DNA from 2 places in the Caballeronia sp. GAWG1-1 genome. Region 2 is predicted to be linked to the other one. Evidence: predicted binding sites of a transcription regulator. Region 2 holds the regulator's gene; the other holds the start of a gene.
The links. The regulator HrcA, encoded in region 2, represses chaperone genes, less so after heat shock. The targets are predictions, from matches to a motif close to TTAGCACTCNNNNNNNNNGAGTGCTAA.
Positions count from the first base shown of each region.

Region 1: the regulator HrcA is predicted to act here: its motif matches at 3,867-3,893, upstream of rpoH (RNA polymerase sigma factor RpoH).

Region 1 covers NZ_JALQDB010000002.1:192,329-198,442, reverse strand. Annotated here, with positions in the region: gene ybiB (DNA-binding protein YbiB) at 1-461, shown strand, start outside; gene leuA (2-isopropylmalate synthase) at 929-2,584, shown strand; gene NCT03_RS01315 (nuclear transport factor 2 family protein) at 2,608-2,991, opposite strand; gene NCT03_RS01310 (acyloxyacyl hydrolase) at 3,037-3,603, opposite strand; gene rpoH (RNA polymerase sigma factor RpoH) at 3,957-4,892, shown strand; gene nagE (N-acetylglucosamine-specific PTS transporter subunit IIBC) at 5,078-6,114, opposite strand, start outside.
Region 2 covers NZ_JALQDB010000003.1:60,328-71,135, reverse strand. Annotated here, with positions in the region: gene dnaK (molecular chaperone DnaK) at 1-808, opposite strand, end outside; gene NCT03_RS02080 (thioredoxin family protein) at 975-1,379, opposite strand; gene grpE (nucleotide exchange factor GrpE) at 1,397-1,987, opposite strand; gene NCT03_RS02070 (RNA-binding S4 domain-containing protein) at 2,564-2,971, opposite strand; gene hemH (ferrochelatase) at 2,986-4,053, opposite strand; gene hrcA (heat-inducible transcriptional repressor HrcA) at 4,182-5,198, opposite strand; gene NCT03_RS02055 (NAD kinase) at 5,388-6,281, shown strand; gene recN (DNA repair protein RecN) at 6,311-7,963, shown strand; gene glnE (bifunctional [glutamate--ammonia ligase]-adenylyl-L-tyrosine phosphorylase/[glutamate--ammonia-ligase] adenylyltransferase) at 8,011-10,808, opposite strand, start outside.

The sequences.
Region 1 (6,114 bases), on a different contig from region 2:
TCGCGCCGAAGCTCGCGCGCCTTTTGAAACTGCGCCGCGTGATGGGCGTGCGCAATTCGACGCATACGCTCGTGAAGATTCTTCAGCCGTTCGCCGATCCGGGCTTGCGGCTCGTGAACTACACGCATCCGGAATATCGCGAAAGCCTGACCGGGCTTTTCACCGAGCATCCGGACGCCGCTGCCGGTGGTGCGCTGCTCGCGCGCGGCACGGAAGGCGAAGCGGTGGCAGACACGCGCCGGCAAGTCCAGGTCGACTGGTTCCACGACGGCCACGCGGAAACGCTGATTTCGCCCGAACATTCGCAACCGGATGCGCCGCCCATCGATTTGCCCGAGTCGCTCGATGCCGCGATCACCGCGCGCTGGATCGAAAGCGTGATGCGCGGCGACGTGCCCGTGCCGCCCGCCATCGCGCGTCAGGTGGAAGTCATCGCCGGGATCGTGCGAAAGCCGGTTTGAGTGCGCCGGATTCGGCTTGTGCCGATTGCAAAAAGATTCAGCACGTATTTGACACGATCTTAAGCAGTGGTTTAGAGTGCAAATATGCGTCTCACCCAGTCTTCCTCCCTCCGAATTATTTCGGGCCGCCTAGCGCGGCCCCTATCGCTACGTCTAGCGTAAATCGCCAGGCGTAGCGCCTCGCGTCGTCAAGGCGCGCGGTCCTGCCAGTAGTTCTCGTAGTTCCTTCCTTACCACTTGTAGTCGTCAGCTTTTCGGCTCGCTCATCCCGCGAACTGAAAACGCGAGGGTCAAATGCACGCTGCTTCGCGCACGTTCACGTTGGTCGCAGGCGTCACCATCGCCGGGACGCAACGTGTACGCTCGCCAGGCGCTGTCTCACGTGCATCGCGCCATTGCCGGCCAGCCGCCGGGCAAGGCATCTCTTGCAGACGCTACGCAAACTGTCCGAAGAGAGATCGACGATCATGATGCCGAACCCCGCCGAGAAATACCGCCCGTTTCCGCAAGTCCGCCTGAATGGCCGCCGCTGGCCGAACCGCACGATAGAGAAAGCGCCCATCTGGATGAGCACCGATCTGCGCGACGGCAACCAGTCGCTCATCGAGCCGATGAGCATCGCCGCAAAGCTCGAATTCTTCGAGATGCTGGTGGCAACGGGCTTCAAGGAAATCGAGGTGGGGTTTCCGTCGGCATCGCAGACGGATTTCGATTTCGTGCGCAAGCTGATCGACGAAAAGCGCATCCCGGACGACGTGACGATCGAAGTGCTGGTGCAATCGCGCCGCGAATTAATCGAGCGCACGTTCGAGGCAGCGGAGGGCGCGAGCAAGGTGATCGTGCACTTGTACAACGCGATCGCGCCGTCGTTCCGGCGCATCGTGTTCAATCAGTCGCAGGAAGAAGTTAAGGCGCTGGCGGTGGAAGGCACGCGCATCATCAAGGAATGCGCCGATGCACGGCCGCAGACGCGCTGGACCTACCAGTACTCGCCCGAGACCTTCAGCATGACGGAGTTGCCGTTCGCGCGTGAAGTCTGCGACGCCGTCGCGCAGATGTGGCGTCCGACGCCCGATCACAAGATGATCGTCAATTTGCCGGCCACCGTGGAAGCCGCGACGCCGAACGTATTCGCCGATCAGGTCGAATGGATGGACCGCAATCTCGGTTATCGCGACAGCATCGTGCTTTCGGTGCATCCGCATAACGATCGCGGGACGGCGGTCGCGGCCGCGGAGCTCGCGGTGCTCGCGGGCGCGGAACGCGTCGAAGGTTGTCTTTTCGGCAACGGCGAGCGCACGGGCAACGTCGATCTCGTCACGCTTGCGCTCAATCTCTACACGCAGGGCGTCGATCCGGGCCTCGATTTCTCCGATATCGACTCGGTGCGTCGCGTCGTCGAGCGCTGCAATCAGTTGCCGGTGCATCCGCGTCATCCGTATGCGGGCGATCTTGTTTTCACGGCGTTTTCGGGCTCGCATCAGGACGCCATCCGCAAGGGTTTTGCGCAGCGTCAGCCGGGCACGGTCTGGGAAGTGCCGTATTTGCCGATCGATCCCGCCGATCTCGGTCGCAGCTACGACGCCGTGATCCGCGTGAACAGCCAGTCCGGCAAGGGTGGCGCGACTTATCTGCTCGAACGCGGGCTCGGCTTCACGCCGCCGCGCCGCGTGCAGATCGAGTTCAGCCACGCCGTGCAAAGACTTGCGGACATGTCGGGCGAGGAAGTCACCGGTGACGCAATCTGCACACTCTTCAAGCAAGAATATTTCGACGCGGGCGGCGTGGTCGCGCGCGTCGATGCGGCGACGCTCTCCGTGTTCGGGCGCAACGTCGCGGTGCCGCCGGCATCAGGCGCGACGAGCGGCGATGTCTACGCGCAAGCCGTGGCGGCGTGTTTCGATGTATCGGCAAACGTGAGCTGGTTCGAAACGGCGGTAACGGCGAGCGGCGACACGGCCGTCTTCGTAGGCTGCCGCGTCGGCGACGAGCCGTTGCGCTTTGGCGTCGCGGTGCACGCGAATCCGGCGTTGGCTGTCGTGGATGCGGTCGTCAGTGCGGTGAATCGGTCGAAACCCTTGGGCCGTCAGGCAGAGCGGCAAGACGAAGCGGTCGAGGCTTGAGGCCTCGACGTCGCGCGCGGCGGCTACTCCAGCGCCACGCGCGTCGCCTGCAAGGCTAGCAGCAGCCATTGGCCGTCGGTCTGAACGTGAACCGCGGTATAGGCAATGGGAAACAGCAGCGCGCCGTTCTTCGATTCCATCTCGATCAGCGCCCGTCCCGAGACGAGGCAGGTGTCCTTGCCGGCGACGATCACGTCCTGCGACTGGATCTCGATCTGCCGATAGCGGCGTCGACCAGCGGTGATCGCGTCGATGAACTGGCGCTTCGTCTCGCGCTTGCCGTTCGTGTGAACGTAGCTGACGTTCTCGGCCAGAAGCGCATCCAGAGCCGGGCCGTCGCTGTCGACCATCGCCCGGAAGCGGTCGCGCTCGAGGCCTCGAATGGCCTCCGTGGATTTTGCCGGCATCTGTCGGTTCCCCTTGTGTCGAGAAACCGATGCGCCGGCGCCCCGTCAGAAGTTGTATTGCAGATATAGCTGGCTGAAATTTATACCAGGATTCGGCTCTTTGATACTGGCGTTCGACAGATGCTGAAACCGGAAGCCCGCCTGATAGTTCTGCTTCTCGCCGAAGATCGCACCGACGCCGACCATATCCGCGAACTGGAACGCGGACGACACCGTGAAATCCGTCGTGATTCGCGTATGCGACAGAAGCCGCACGCCGACGCCCGCTTCAATGAACGGCCGGATATATCCCGAACTCTTCACGAAGCGCAGAACCGGCGTCACACCGAATTCCCAGATGTTCGGGTGCACTGCGTTGCTTTCCTGCGAGTGCCAGTAGGCAACGTGACCTTCGCCGAGCAAGGTGAAGTGGAAGCCGCCGATTTCCCACCAGGTCAGATTCGGGTCCCATACGAAGCCGAGATCCGCCTTTTTGATGTCGCGATCGGCCACGCCGCCCGCGATTTGCAAACCAAAGCGGTCGGCATGCGCTGCCGCCGACGTGACTCCTAGCAACAGGGCAATTGCGCCATGGGACAACAGATGACGCCAAGGGCCTTTATTTTTCTGCATGGACACCCCATCTGTGGGATTGACGAGTCGAGCCGCCAAGCGGGCTTCGCGCATTGTAGATTCATCGTCTCATAATTGCACGAATGATTGCCATTAGCCTATTTGCTTGAATATCCTGTCTTCCTTACGCCAAAGTAAGGTAACTAATTCAATCGCACGTGACGAATCGGTAATAATGGTACGATTTGGATACAGTGCTCGGCTATGAATCCACAAAGTTGATAGCTTTGTGGGAACTCTCACATTCGTTTCCCCTCTAACACTTAGCACTCGTTGAAGCGGAGTGCTAATATCTTGTCTGACTTGCCGCGCCTTTGCGGCAACAGGCATTTGTTGATAAGGAGCTTATGAGCGTGTCCAATGCGATGACCCTTCCGAATGTTCTTAGCTCGGCACCTGCCAAGGCAACTTCGGCAGGCGCGCTGACGTACGCACAATCGTCCATGTTGACCGGCCAGATCGGCAACATCGATTCATACATACAAGCGGTGAACCGCATTCCAATGCTTTCGCAAGCAGAGGAGCGTCAGTACGCCACCGAGTTTCGCGAACAGGGCAACTTGAATGCGGCGCGGCAACTGGTGCTTTCGCACCTGCGCCTCGTCGTGTCCATCGCCCGGAATTACCTGGGTTATGGTCTGCCGCACGCGGATCTGATCCAGGAAGGCAATATCGGTCTGATGAAGGCCGTCAAGCGCTTCGATCCGGAACAAAACGTACGCCTCGTGTCGTACGCCATGCACTGGATCAAGGCGGAGATTCACGAGTACATCCTGCGCAACTGGCGCATGGTGAAGGTCGCGACGACCAAGGCGCAACGCAAGCTGTTCTTCAACCTGCGCAGCCACAAGACCGGCACTTCGGCGTTCACACCGGAGGAAATCGAAGGTCTGGCAAGCCAGTTGAACGTGAAGCGCGAGGAAGTCGCCGAGATGGAAACGCGTCTGTCGGGCGGAGATATCGCGCTCGAAGGCCAGGTCGAAGATGGCGAGGAAGCCTATGCGCCGATCGCCTATCTGGCTGACTCGCATAGCGAGCCGACGAATGTCATCGCCGCGCGTCAGTTCGACAAGTTGCAAAGCGACGGGTTGGCTTCCGCGCTGGAATCGCTGGATGCGCGTAGCCGCCGTATTGTCGAAGCGCGCTGGCTCGAAGTGCAGGACGACGGCTCGGGCGGCATGACGCTTCACGAACTGGCGGACGAATTCGGCGTATCGGCCGAGCGTATCCGTCAGATCGAAGCGAGCGCGATGAAGAAGATGCGTTCCGCGCTGGCCGAGTACGCGTGATATCGCGGTAGCTCGATGACCGTAGTTCGGTGCTGAAGTAAGTTCGAAGCCCGCTGTTCCGAAAGGACAGCGGGTTTTTGTTTTTGGGCGGAGGTGTGCCGTAACGGCAGCAGTGACTTAAACGTCGCCCACTATAAAAACGGCGCCCGAAAGCGCCGTTCATCAAAACCAGACCGAATCTCGCATCAAGCCGGCAACGGCGATGCCCCGCCGCCACTTCCCGGCACGCGCGTCGCGAGTTGTGCCGCGTAACGCTGCGCGGCCGCGCCCACGACGATGTGGAACGTATCCGCCGACACCCACGCGACATCTAGCGTCGACAGGCGCTGACGATCCACCGCCGAAGGATCGCGCACGACCACGCGCAGTCGCGTTTGCGCGACGGCATCGAGCGTGACGACATTGGTCGCGCCGCCGAACACCGCCAGCCAGCGCAGCGGATCGGGATCGAGCGGGCCGGCAGTCTGATCGAAGGCGCCAACGTTCGCAGAAGCCACCGAAGCAGCCGCCGGAGCGGACGAAGCCGGCGTCGCTCCGCGCGTCGACGAATGTTCGAGTTCACCGCGAATTTCATCGGCGATGATGTCCGCCTCCGGTCCGATGATCACCTGCACGTTCGTCGCGCCCCGCTTGAGCACGCCACGCGCGCCGATGCTCTTCAACTGCGCTTCCGACACCTTCTCCGTATCCGCCACCGACAAACGCAGACGCGTCGTGCAGGCATCGACGAGCGTCAGGTTCGACGCGCCGCCCAGCGCCGCAATGTACTTCGCGGCGCGCGTGTTCGCTGCACCCGGCAGCGGCGTGCCGTAGCCGCCTGCAACCGGCGTGGCGGACGTTTCGGCATCGGTCGTGGCCGGCTCGCGGCCCGGCGTCGCCATATTGAACTTGCGGATGAAGAAGCGGAACAGGCCGTAATAGATCACGCCGTAGACGAGCCCGAGCGGAATCGCCATCCAGCCGCGTTGCGACAGACCGTAGTTCAGCACGTAGTCGATCGCACCCGCCGAGAACGTGAAGCCCAGATGAATGCCGAGCGCCGAGCAGATCGCGAGCGACACGCCGGTAAGTACCGCATGGATCGCGTAAAGCACCGGAGCCAGGAACATGAAGCTGTATTCGATCGGCTCGGTCACGCCCGTCAGGAACGCGGTGAGCGCCATCGAGAACAGCAGGCCGCCGACGACCGCGCGGCGCTCTTTCGGCGCTTCGTGGAACATCG
Region 2 (10,808 bases):
CCTTTTCCGCCGCTTCCTTCAGGCGTTGCAGCGCGAGCACGTCTTTCGACAGATCGACGCCTTGTTCCTTCTTGAACTCGCCGATGATGTAATCGATGATGCGCTGGTCGAAGTCTTCACCGCCGAGGAACGTGTCGCCATTGGTCGAAAGCACTTCGAACTGCATTTCGCCGTCCACGTCCGCGATTTCGATGATCGAGATGTCGAACGTGCCGCCGCCCAAGTCGAACACGGCGATCTTGCGGTCGCCCTTTTCGGCCTTGTCGAGACCGAAGGCGAGCGCGGCTGCCGTCGGTTCGTTGATGATGCGCTTCACTTCCAGACCGGCGATGCGGCCTGCGTCCTTCGTTGCCTGACGCTGGCTGTCGTTGAAGTACGCCGGGACCGTGATGACGGCTTCCGTAACCGGCTCGCCGAGGTAGTCCTCAGCGGTCTTCTTCATCTTGCGCAGCACTTCAGCGGAAATCTGCGACGGCGCGAGGCTCTTGCCGTGCGCTTCGACCCATGCGTCGCCGTTGTCGTGCTTGACGATCTTGTAGGGCATCAGGCTGATGTCCTTCTGCACTTCCTTCTCGTCGAAGCGGCGGCCGATCAGGCGCTTCACTGCGTATAGCGTGTTGCGCGGATTCGTAACCGACTGACGCTTGGCAGGTGCGCCAACCAGGATTTCGTTGTCGTCGACATACGCGATGATCGACGGCGTGGTGCGCGCGCCTTCCGAGTTCTCGATGACCTTGACCTGATTGCCTTCCATCAGCGCCACGCACGAGTTCGTGGTGCCGAGGTCGATACCAATGATTTTGCCCATTTTTTATACTCTCCTAGCTTTGATCGCTTTAGCGCTGCGGCCGGAAAACGCCGGCTTTTGCGGCCGATTTACCGGGCCGAACGCCCAAATATTCATACCTGTACGCAAGATAAGAACGCGGATTTCGTTTTCAAGACCCTGAAAGCGATGCGGTCTATATCTTTTTTCACTCGGAAGCCTTGCCGCGGATCTTTTCTCGCGCCGCCGCGACCGCCGCTTCGAATTGCGCGAGACCATGCCAGCCGGTGGCGCGCCCGAGACGCTTGCCGCGATGAAAGAAAAACCACGTCGGCACGCCATGCAGCAAAAAGCGCCGTCCCAGTTCCCGATGCTCGTAGACATTGCTGTGAAACCACTTCAGTCCGAGCGCGCGGATTTCATCGGGCTTCGCGAGCATCGCTTTTTTGGCGATTTCGCAGTTGAAGCAGTCGACGCCCCAGAAGAACACGACGGCCAGATCATCGCCTGCCGAAGCCAGCCCGGCGTCGAAACCGGGCGCGTCGAGCTCCTGCATGGCGAAGACCGAAAACGCGGTGGCATCGACGGGAACGCGATTCTCCGAGGCGGCCATGGCGTTCTCGCGGCGCGTTACTTCGGTGCGGCGACGGTGACGAGAGCCGGACGCAGCACGCGATCCGAAATCACGTAGCCTTTTTGCAGCACGGACACGACGGTATTCGCTTCCTGCTCGGCCGGCACCATGGAAATAGCCTGGTGACGATGCGGGTCGAACTTCTCGCCCACCGGATTCAGCGCGGTGACGCGCCCCTTTTCCAGCGCGGCGGTCAGTTGACGCAGCGTGAGTTCGACGCCTTCCCGCACCTTGACGAGATCGGACGATTGATCGGCAAGCGCGGCTTCAAGGCTGTCGAGTACCGGCAGCAGATGTTCGGCAAAGCTTTCGATGGCGAACTTGTGCGCCTTCTGCACATCGTCCTGACCGCGGCGACGCACGTTTTCCGTTTCCGCCTTGGCGCGCAGGAACTCTTCCTGGAGCGCGGCGATCTTCGCCTGCGCTTCGGCCAGCGCGGCTTCGTTCGCGTCCGGCGCGACTTGCGGCGCATCGGCGCCCGTCGGCGCTCCGGTTGCGCCGGCTTGGGTCGGGTCGGCGGCCTGGCGCGCGGTTTCGTCTGCGGGCGTGGGGTTCTGGCTCGCTGGATTCTCTTGCGTGTTTTCCATGTCGCTGAATGTATTGCTGTGAGTGAAATGGATGCGATCGGCCGGGAGTCCTCTTACCGCCGAGAACCAGGCCAGGCTTTTTCGCACTAGCGGCGGAATTTGGGGCATCCGAGGGATTTTCAAGGCTCCAGAAGAGATTTTTCGGACGAAATTTAGCTTTTTTCGCGTGCGCTTCAAACATCGGACAACGGCGGGCCACGCTTGTCGGCTGCGTGACGCGTTAAGTGCAAAATTCGCCACATTTGACTGCGAGAAACACTTCGTAATGGGCGTTTCGTCGCAGTAAGCCAAAATCAGATTGAGGCGATTGCGTTGTTCGCCTACACTTCGAACATGCGTCGCAGGAACACGTTAACCCTAATCCTACGAATGCAGTAACCGCTCAGCCCTTGCCCGTTTCCTTCCGGTTTTCACGACCGGTTATCCCGCTCACCGGGGGTACCATGAAACTGACCTTTGCTATCGCGGTGGTCGCTCTGGTACTGGTTGCGGGAACGACCACCATATGTATGTCCGGCGCTGTCACCGCCCGTAACACCGAGTACGGCGGCGTTCATGCGACCATCGAAAATTACTTCAATCCGAACCTGCCAGTTTGTCGATAATGCGCCGGTCGCGCTTTGTCGGCCTGCCCTGAATTCCGGCAGCCGGCTCGCGAAACGTCTTGCGCCGCTCGGCTTCGGCTAACCGCTTCACTCGGCCCTCTTCCGTTTCCGCGTAAAGCGTCTGGGCCACGCTAGCCGGTCCGCGCACGTCGCACACGCCCTTTACTTCCACTTGCCAGACGATCCGCTCGATATCGATCTCGACGAGATCGCCGACGCGCACGTCCTTCGACGGCTTCACGTTCGCCCCGCCGATCTTCACGCGGCCTTTTTCCACCGCGTCGCTCGCGAGCGAACGCGTCTTGAAGAAGCGCGCCGCCCAAAGCCATTTGTCGATGCGCAGACGCGCGCCCGGTTCCGTCGAAATCGTGTAGTTCATGAATAACCGTTCGTTCAGGCGGCAACCGTCAATGGCTGCACGGCCTGCACCGGCCAGCCTTGCAGATTCTGCGCCGCGATTTCTCCCAGCGCCTTGATCCACGCCGGCGATGCATTCAGGCAAGGAATGCGGTGAAACTGCTTGCCGCCTGCGTGCAGAAATTCGTCGCGCACCTCGATGCCGATTTCCTCGATCGTCTCAAGACAATCCGCCGTGAAGCCCGGACAAAAAACGTCCACGCGCGCAACACCCGCCGCGCCGAGTTCCGCGAGCGTCGGCGCGGTGTATGGCTGCAGCCATTCCGCGCGGCCGAAGCGCGACTGGAACGTGACGCGGCATTCCACCGGCGTGAGCCCCAACGCGGAGGCGAGCAGCGAGCCCGTCAACTGACACTGGTCGTGATATGGGTCGCCGAGATCCATGGTTCGCTTGGGGACGCCGTGAAAACTCAGCACGAGCTTGTCGCCGGCGGCAAAATCCGGCACGCCGTGATGACGCCAGTAATCGCGCACCTGCTCTGCAAGCGCGGATATATACGCCGGATGATCCGCGTAATGACGAATGGTGCGAATCTCGGGCTGATTGCGCACACGCTTGAGCGCGGTAAAGGCGTCGTCGAAAGCGGTCGCGGTGGTCGAAGACGAGTACTGCGGATACATCGGCACCAGGAGAATGCGCTCGGCGCCTTCGAGCTTGAGCTGATTGAGCATGACGCCGATGCCCGGCGTGCCGTAGCGCATCGCGTAGTCGACGAGCACGTGGTAGTCGTTTGCCGCAAAGAGGCGCCGCAAGCCCTCGACCTGCTTCTCCGTATAGACACGCAAGGGCGAGCCTTCCGCCATCCAGACCTGCGCATATTTCTTTGCCGACGCGCGCCCGCGAAACGGCAAGATGATCAACCGCAGAATGATCTGCCAGAGCAAGGAGGGAATCTCGACCACGCGCGGATCAGACAGGAACTGCGCCAGATACTTGCGCACGGCACGCGGCGTGGGCGCGTCCGGCGTGCCGAGATTGATCAGCAGCACCGCGACACGATGCGAAGCGCTAGGCTGCGAAGGCAACTCGAGATCGAAACGCATAGGGCAAGGCGGCCGGAAGTGGTCGAAAGGTGAAACCCATTATAGCGGCGCGTTTCACGCCGCATCATTGGCCGAACGGCCTAGTGGCGGCGCGGCGCGCGGGCCGGCATGATGGGCTGAAGGAAAAGCTATTGAGAACTGAGCGACATGGACAACAGGCGTGCGGTGATATCGACAATGGGAATCACGCGGTTGTAGGCCATGCGCGTGGGTCCAATCACGCCGAGCGTGCCGACGATCTTGCCGTTGACTTCATACGGCGCGGTCACGACGCTCATTTCCTCGATCGGCACCAGATTAGATTCCCCGCCGATGAAAATCTGCACGCCCTGCGCGTGACTCGAAACATCCAGCAATTGCAGGAGGCTCGTCTTTTGGTCGAACAAATCGAACAGCTTGCGCAGCCGCGCCATGTCGGACGAAAGGTCCGCCACTTCGAGCAGATTGCGCTCGCCGGAAATCAGCACGGTCTCGCCCGGATCAGTTTCGGCGGTGCTCGCGACCACGGCGGCCTGCATGAGCGCGGTCATGTCGCCGCGCAATTCGTCGATTTCCTGACGCAGCCGCAGACGCACTTCGTCGAAGGACAGGCCCGCGAAATGCGCGTTGATGTAGTTGGAGGCTTCCGTGAGCTGCGACGGCGAATAGTCGCGCTGCGTCGCCATCATGCGGTTCTGCACATCGCCTTCGGGCGTCACGATGATAAGCAGAATGCGCTTGTCCGACAGCCGCATGAATTCGATCTGCTTGAACATGTGACTGCGGCGCGGCGTGAGGATCACGCCAGCGAACGACGAGAGACTCGACAGCACGCTCGCCGCCGCCGCGACGATCTTCTGCGGCTCCTCGCCTTGCAGGCGCGTCTTGACGGCAGTGGTCATGGCTTCGTCTTGCGGCGCTTCCACGGTGAGCATGGTGTCGACGAAGAGCCGATAGCCGCGCGGCGTGGGAATGCGTCCCGCCGACGTGTGCGGGCTGACGACGAGACCGAGGTCTTCCAGGTCCGACATCACGTTGCGAATGGTCGCGGGACTCAGCTCCAGGCCGGAATGCCGTGATAACGTGCGCGAACCGACCGGCTGACCTTCGGCGATGTAGCGCTCGATCAGCGTTTTGAGGAGGGTTTGTGCACGTGGGTCTAGCATGGGGAAATTTTAGCCTAACGTGTCGTGGCGCGGCGAACGTACCCGCCGCGATGAATCGCTTGTCGAGCGATTCAATGTCCGCTCCATTCTAGCGATAAACAACGGGCGCGCCCCGGCGTGATCGGCTGGCGTCGCAGCCACCCTTCGCGCACGGTTCTTTTCGCCTTCCACCTATGGTGTAATGCCGGCATGGAAATTGGCCAATTCAAGACTGTCGCGCTCATCGGGCGCACCAATACGCCCGGCATCGAGACGCCGCTGCGCCTGCTCGCGGAGCTGATCTCGAAGCAGGGTTTCGAGGTCGTGTTCGAGGCCGGCACCGCGAAGGATGTCGGCGTGACCGATTACCCGGCGCTCTCGGTCGCCGAAATCGGCGCGCGCGCGGACGTGGCGGTCGTGCTGGGCGGCGACGGCACCATGCTCGGCGTGGGCCGCCAGCTTGCGCCGTACAAGACGCCGCTCATCGGCGTGAATCACGGGCGGCTCGGCTTCATCACGGACATCCCGCTCACCGAGATGCGCGAGATCGTGCCTCAGATGCTCGCCGGACAGTTCGAGCGCGAGGAACGCAGCCTGCTCGAAGCGCGTATCGTGCGCAACGACAAGCCCATCTATCACGCGCTCGCCTTCAACGATGTCGTGGTCAATCGCAGCGGCTTTTCAGGCATGGCGGAACTGCGCGTGTCGGTGGATGGCCACTTCATGTACAACCAGCGCTCGGATGGTCTGATCGTCGCGACGCCCACTGGCTCGACCGCCTACGCGCTTTCGTCGGCGGGGCCGATTCTTCATCCGCAGTTGCAGGGCTTCGTGCTCGTGCCGATTGCGCCGCATTCGCTCTCGAATCGTCCGATCGTGCTGCCCGACGACTCCAAGGTGACCATTCAGTTCATCGGCGGGCGCGATGTCAACGTGAACTTCGACATGCAGTCGTTCACGGCCGTCGAGCTGAACGACGCCATCGAAGTGCGGCGCTCACGGCACACGGTGCCGGTGCTGCATCCGGTCGGCTACAGCACGTACGCCACGCTGCGCAAAAAGCTGCACTGGAACGAGCATCCCTCGCAAGACTCCGCCCTCTGAAGCGCTCACCACGCCCTTTCCAAGCGTCCATGCTCCGTCATCTCTCCATTCGGGACTTCGTCATCGTTGCCGCGCTGGATATCGAGTTCGACTCCGGCTTCACGGTTTTTTCGGGTGAAACCGGCGCAGGCAAATCCATCCTGATCGACGCCCTCGCGCTCACGCTCGGCGCCCGCGCCGACGCGAGCGTCGTGCGCACGGGCGAAGCGCGCGCCGACATCACCGCTGAATTCACCACGCACGCGCAAGTGGCGCGCTGGCTGGACGAGCACGCGCTCTCGCAAGACAGCGACACCGTCATGTTGCGCCGCGTGATCGATTCCGGCGGCCGCTCGCGCGCGTTCATCAACGGCACTCCGGCCACGCTCACGCAACTGCGCGAAGTGGGCGAAATGCTCGTCGACATCCACGGCCAGCACGCGCATCAATTGCTGATGCGCCCCGACGCGCAACGCGAACTGTTCGACACGCACGCCGGTCTCGTCGACACAGCGAGCACCGTGAATCGCGCGTGGCGTGCGTATCGCGAGGCCCAGCAGGCCGTAGAAGCCGCGCAAAGCCGCGACCGCGAACTGCAACTGGAACGCGAGCGTCTCGCATGGCAGTTGAGCGAGTTCGACAAGCTCGCGCCGCAGCCGGGCGAATGGGAGGAAGTGAGCGCGGAGCATCATCGGCTCTCGCACTCGGCAAGTCTAATCGACGGCGTGCAAAGCGCGCTGTCCGCATTGTCCGAATCCGACGAAGCCATGATTTCCCAACTCGCCGCCATCATCACGAAGCTGCGCGATCTGGCCGATATCGATCCCGCGTTGAGCGACGTGCTCGCCTCGCTCGAACCCGCCGAGATTCAGTTGCAGGAAGCGTCGTACTCGCTTTCGCACTACGCGCAGCGCCTCGAACTCGATCCCGACCGGCTCGCGCAGGTCGAGCGTCGCATGGATCAGCTTCACTCGACGGCGCGCAAGTTCCGCCTTCAGCCCGAAGCGCTGCCCGAGGAACATGAAGCGCGCCGCAGCCAGCTAGCGGAACTCGATGCCGCCGCGGACCTCGACGCGCTCAACGCGGTCGCCGAGAAAGCGAAGGACGCTTATCTCGCGGATGCAAAAGTGCTGTCGAAGGCGCGCGCGAAAGCGGCCAAGACTTTGTCGAAGGCAGTCACCGAAGGCATGCAGGAATTGTCGATGGCGGGCGGCAGCTTCGAAGTCGCGCTCGTGCCGCTCGCGGAAGGCGGCGCAAACGGGCTGGAACAGATCGAGTTTCGCGTGGCGGGCCACGCTGGCGTCGCGTTACGGCCGCTCGCGAAGGTCGCATCGGGCGGCGAACTCGCGCGCATCAGCCTCGCGCTCGCCGTGATCGCGAGCACCGCGAGCCCGACGCCCACGCTGATCTTCGACGAAGTGGATACGGGCATTGGCGGCGGCGTGGCGGAAGTGGTCGGACGGCACTTGCATCAACTCGGACGCGACCGGCAAGTGCTGTGCGTCACGCACTTGCCGCAAGTCGCGGCGCGCGGCGATCAGCATTTCCAGGTGGCGAAAACTTCCGACGATGCCGGCGGCACGGTCAGCACGGTGACGCCGCTCGACAAGTCGAAACGCATCGAAGAAGTGGCGCGGATGCTTGGAGGAATCGAAATCACGGCGACGACACGCAAGCATGCAAAGGAGATGCTCGCGGCTTGAGGCGCGGGCGAACGAGGCGGCGCAAAAACGCTGCGCCGCCTTCCACCTTACTCGGCAATCGAGAACACGCGTCTCCACAACGCCGTCACCGCTTCCCTTTCGCCCTTTACCGCATCCGGCGCGACGCGCGCCTTCTCCATTCCATCGAGCCGCAGCGTGTGCTGCAGCTTGCGGTAGTGCCGGTACACCGCGCCAATCGTTTCCGCTTCGTCCGCGCTGATCAACCCGCTCTGCGCCGCGATCTTGAGCAAGGTGATATTGCCCGCATTGCGCACGAACTCGCGATGCTCGCGCGAGTGCAGCAACACCCAGTACTGCACGATGAACTCGATATCCACCATCCCGCCGCGATCGTGCTTCAGATCGAACAATTCGCTGCGATTGGGATGCCCCGCCGCCACACGCTCGCGCATCGCGACGATTTCGCGGGCAAGCAATGCCGCATCGCGCTCCATCACCAGCACGTCCGCGCGAATGGCTTCGAAGTGCGCGCCGATCTCGGCGTCGGCGGCGCTGTAGCGAGCGCGCGAAAGCGCCTGATGCTCCCAGACCCACGCGGTATTCGCGGCATCGCCTTCACGTATCTGATAGCGGCGAAACGACTCCAGACTCGTCACCAGCAAACCCGATTCGCCGTTCGGCCGTAGACGCAAGTCCACATCGAACAGCGTGCCCGCGCCGGTCGCCGCCGTGAGCCACGTGATGAGACGGCGCGCGAACATCGCGTAAATGTCGGCGGCGCTGTCGTTCGAATCGTCGGGATCGTCGTAGAGAAAGATCAGATCGAGATCGGACGCATAACCCAGTTCCTTGCCGCCGAGCTTTCCATACGCGATGACGGAGAAGCGCGGCGTATCGCGATGCCGCTTCGAAAACTGCCGCCAAACCGTCTGCACGGTTACGTCGAGCACGGCATCGGCGAGTTCGGACAGACGGTCGCTCACATGTTCCACCGACAGATGTCCCGCCAGATCGATCAGCAGGATGCGGAACACTTCGGCCTGATGCGCGTGACGCAGCAAGTCCATCTGATGCTCCGCGTCCTCCGCTGCCGCAAGCCGGGCGAGCAGCGAACGCTTGAACCCATCCCAGTCGAACGGGCTGGCAATGGCTTCGTCATCGAGCAATTCGTCCAGCAATTGCGGATGGCGAATGAGATAACCCGCCGCCCAGCGCGAGCCGGACAACACGGACAGCACGCGTTCGAGCGCCGCCGGATATTCAGTCAGAAGCGCGAGATACGCGCCGCGTTTGCCGATGGCTTCGAGCAAGTCGAAAAGCCGCGCGATCACATCGCCGCGACGCGCGGCATCGATCGACTGCACGACTTCGAGCGCGCGCTGCGCGACCACGTCGAAGCGCTCGCGGCTGTGCTCGTTCAGGCTCGCGTAACGCGTGGAGTTCCACACGCCCGTTAGACGCGCGAGCACCGGCGCCGGGTCCGCGAAGCCGAGTTCGGACAGACGGCCGGCGAGTTCTTCCTGTGCGGAATCGTCGGCGAGCGCGCTGCTCCAGATCCACGATGCAGCCGAATCGTCCGACACGCCGCAGCCGTTTTCACCGCCGATCTTGTCGGCGAAGATGGCATCGAACTGTTGTTCGACGAATTCGCGATGCGCATCGAGCTTGTCCATCAACGCGGCGTAGTTCGCAAATCCGAGCGATGACGCGAGCAACGCGCGCTCGTCGTCGGCAACCGGCATGGCATGCGTCTGCGCGTCGTTGCGATACTGCAGCCGATGCTCCACCGTGCGCAAAAACAGATACGCGTCGGTGAGCGAGTCGCACACGTTCTGCGCGATCAGCCCGTGCGCGGCGGCGCGTTCGAGCACCTTGAGCGTCGGACGAATGCGAAAATCCGCCGCCTGTCCGCCGCGAATCAACTGGAAAACCTGCGCGCTGAACTCGATCTCGCGGATACCGCCGCGTCCGAGCTTGATGTCGTCGGCCTTGTCGGGACGCATGGACGCGCGCCGCCGCGCTTCCTGCCGAATCTGCAGATGCAGCGAGCGAATCGCGGCGATCACGCCGTAGTCGAGGTATCGCCGATAGATGAACGGCGTCGCAATGGCTTCGAGTTGTTTGACGAGACGGCGCGCGGCATCGCTCTTCGTCTCCGAGACGACGCGCCCCTTGATCCACGCGTAGCGTTCCCATTCCCGCCCTTGCACATAGAAATACTCTTCGAGCATGCCGAGACTGCACACGAGCGGACCCGAATCGCCGTTGGGACGCAACCGCATGTCGACGCGAAACACGTAGCCGTCTTGCGTCATCTCCGCGAGCGCGCCGATCACGCGCCGCCCGAGCCGTGTGAAGAATTCCTGCACCGAGAGCGGCGAGCGCTTGCCGCCGGCGGTTTCGCCATCGTCTTCATAAACGAAGATCAGATCGATATCCGACGACGCGTTCAGTTCGCGCCCGCCAAGCTTGCCCATGCCGACGACGCCGAGCGTAAGCCGTTCGCCTTCGGGTGAGCGCGGCTCGCCGAAGAGCGCTTCGAGGTCGGCCGCGAGTACCGCGATGGCGCGTTGGATCGTTACTTCGGCGAGATCCGTCATTGCGCCGGTGACTTCGGCGACATCCGCCGTGCCCGCTAGATCGCGCTCCATCGCCGTGCAGAAAACCTCCATGCGCAAGCGGCGCAACGCCGTCTTGAGCGCGGCTTCATCGAGCGTGCCGGTTTCGACGCACGGCACGCAATGAGCGTCGAGGCGCGCTTCGATCCATTGCCGCGTGATCGGCGTCCTTGCCCACTGGGCGACATCGGAGGCTAGTTCCGGACGCGCCGAATAGGCGCGCGACGCGTAGTTGGAATAGCTGGAACTGAGGAGTTTCGCGTCGG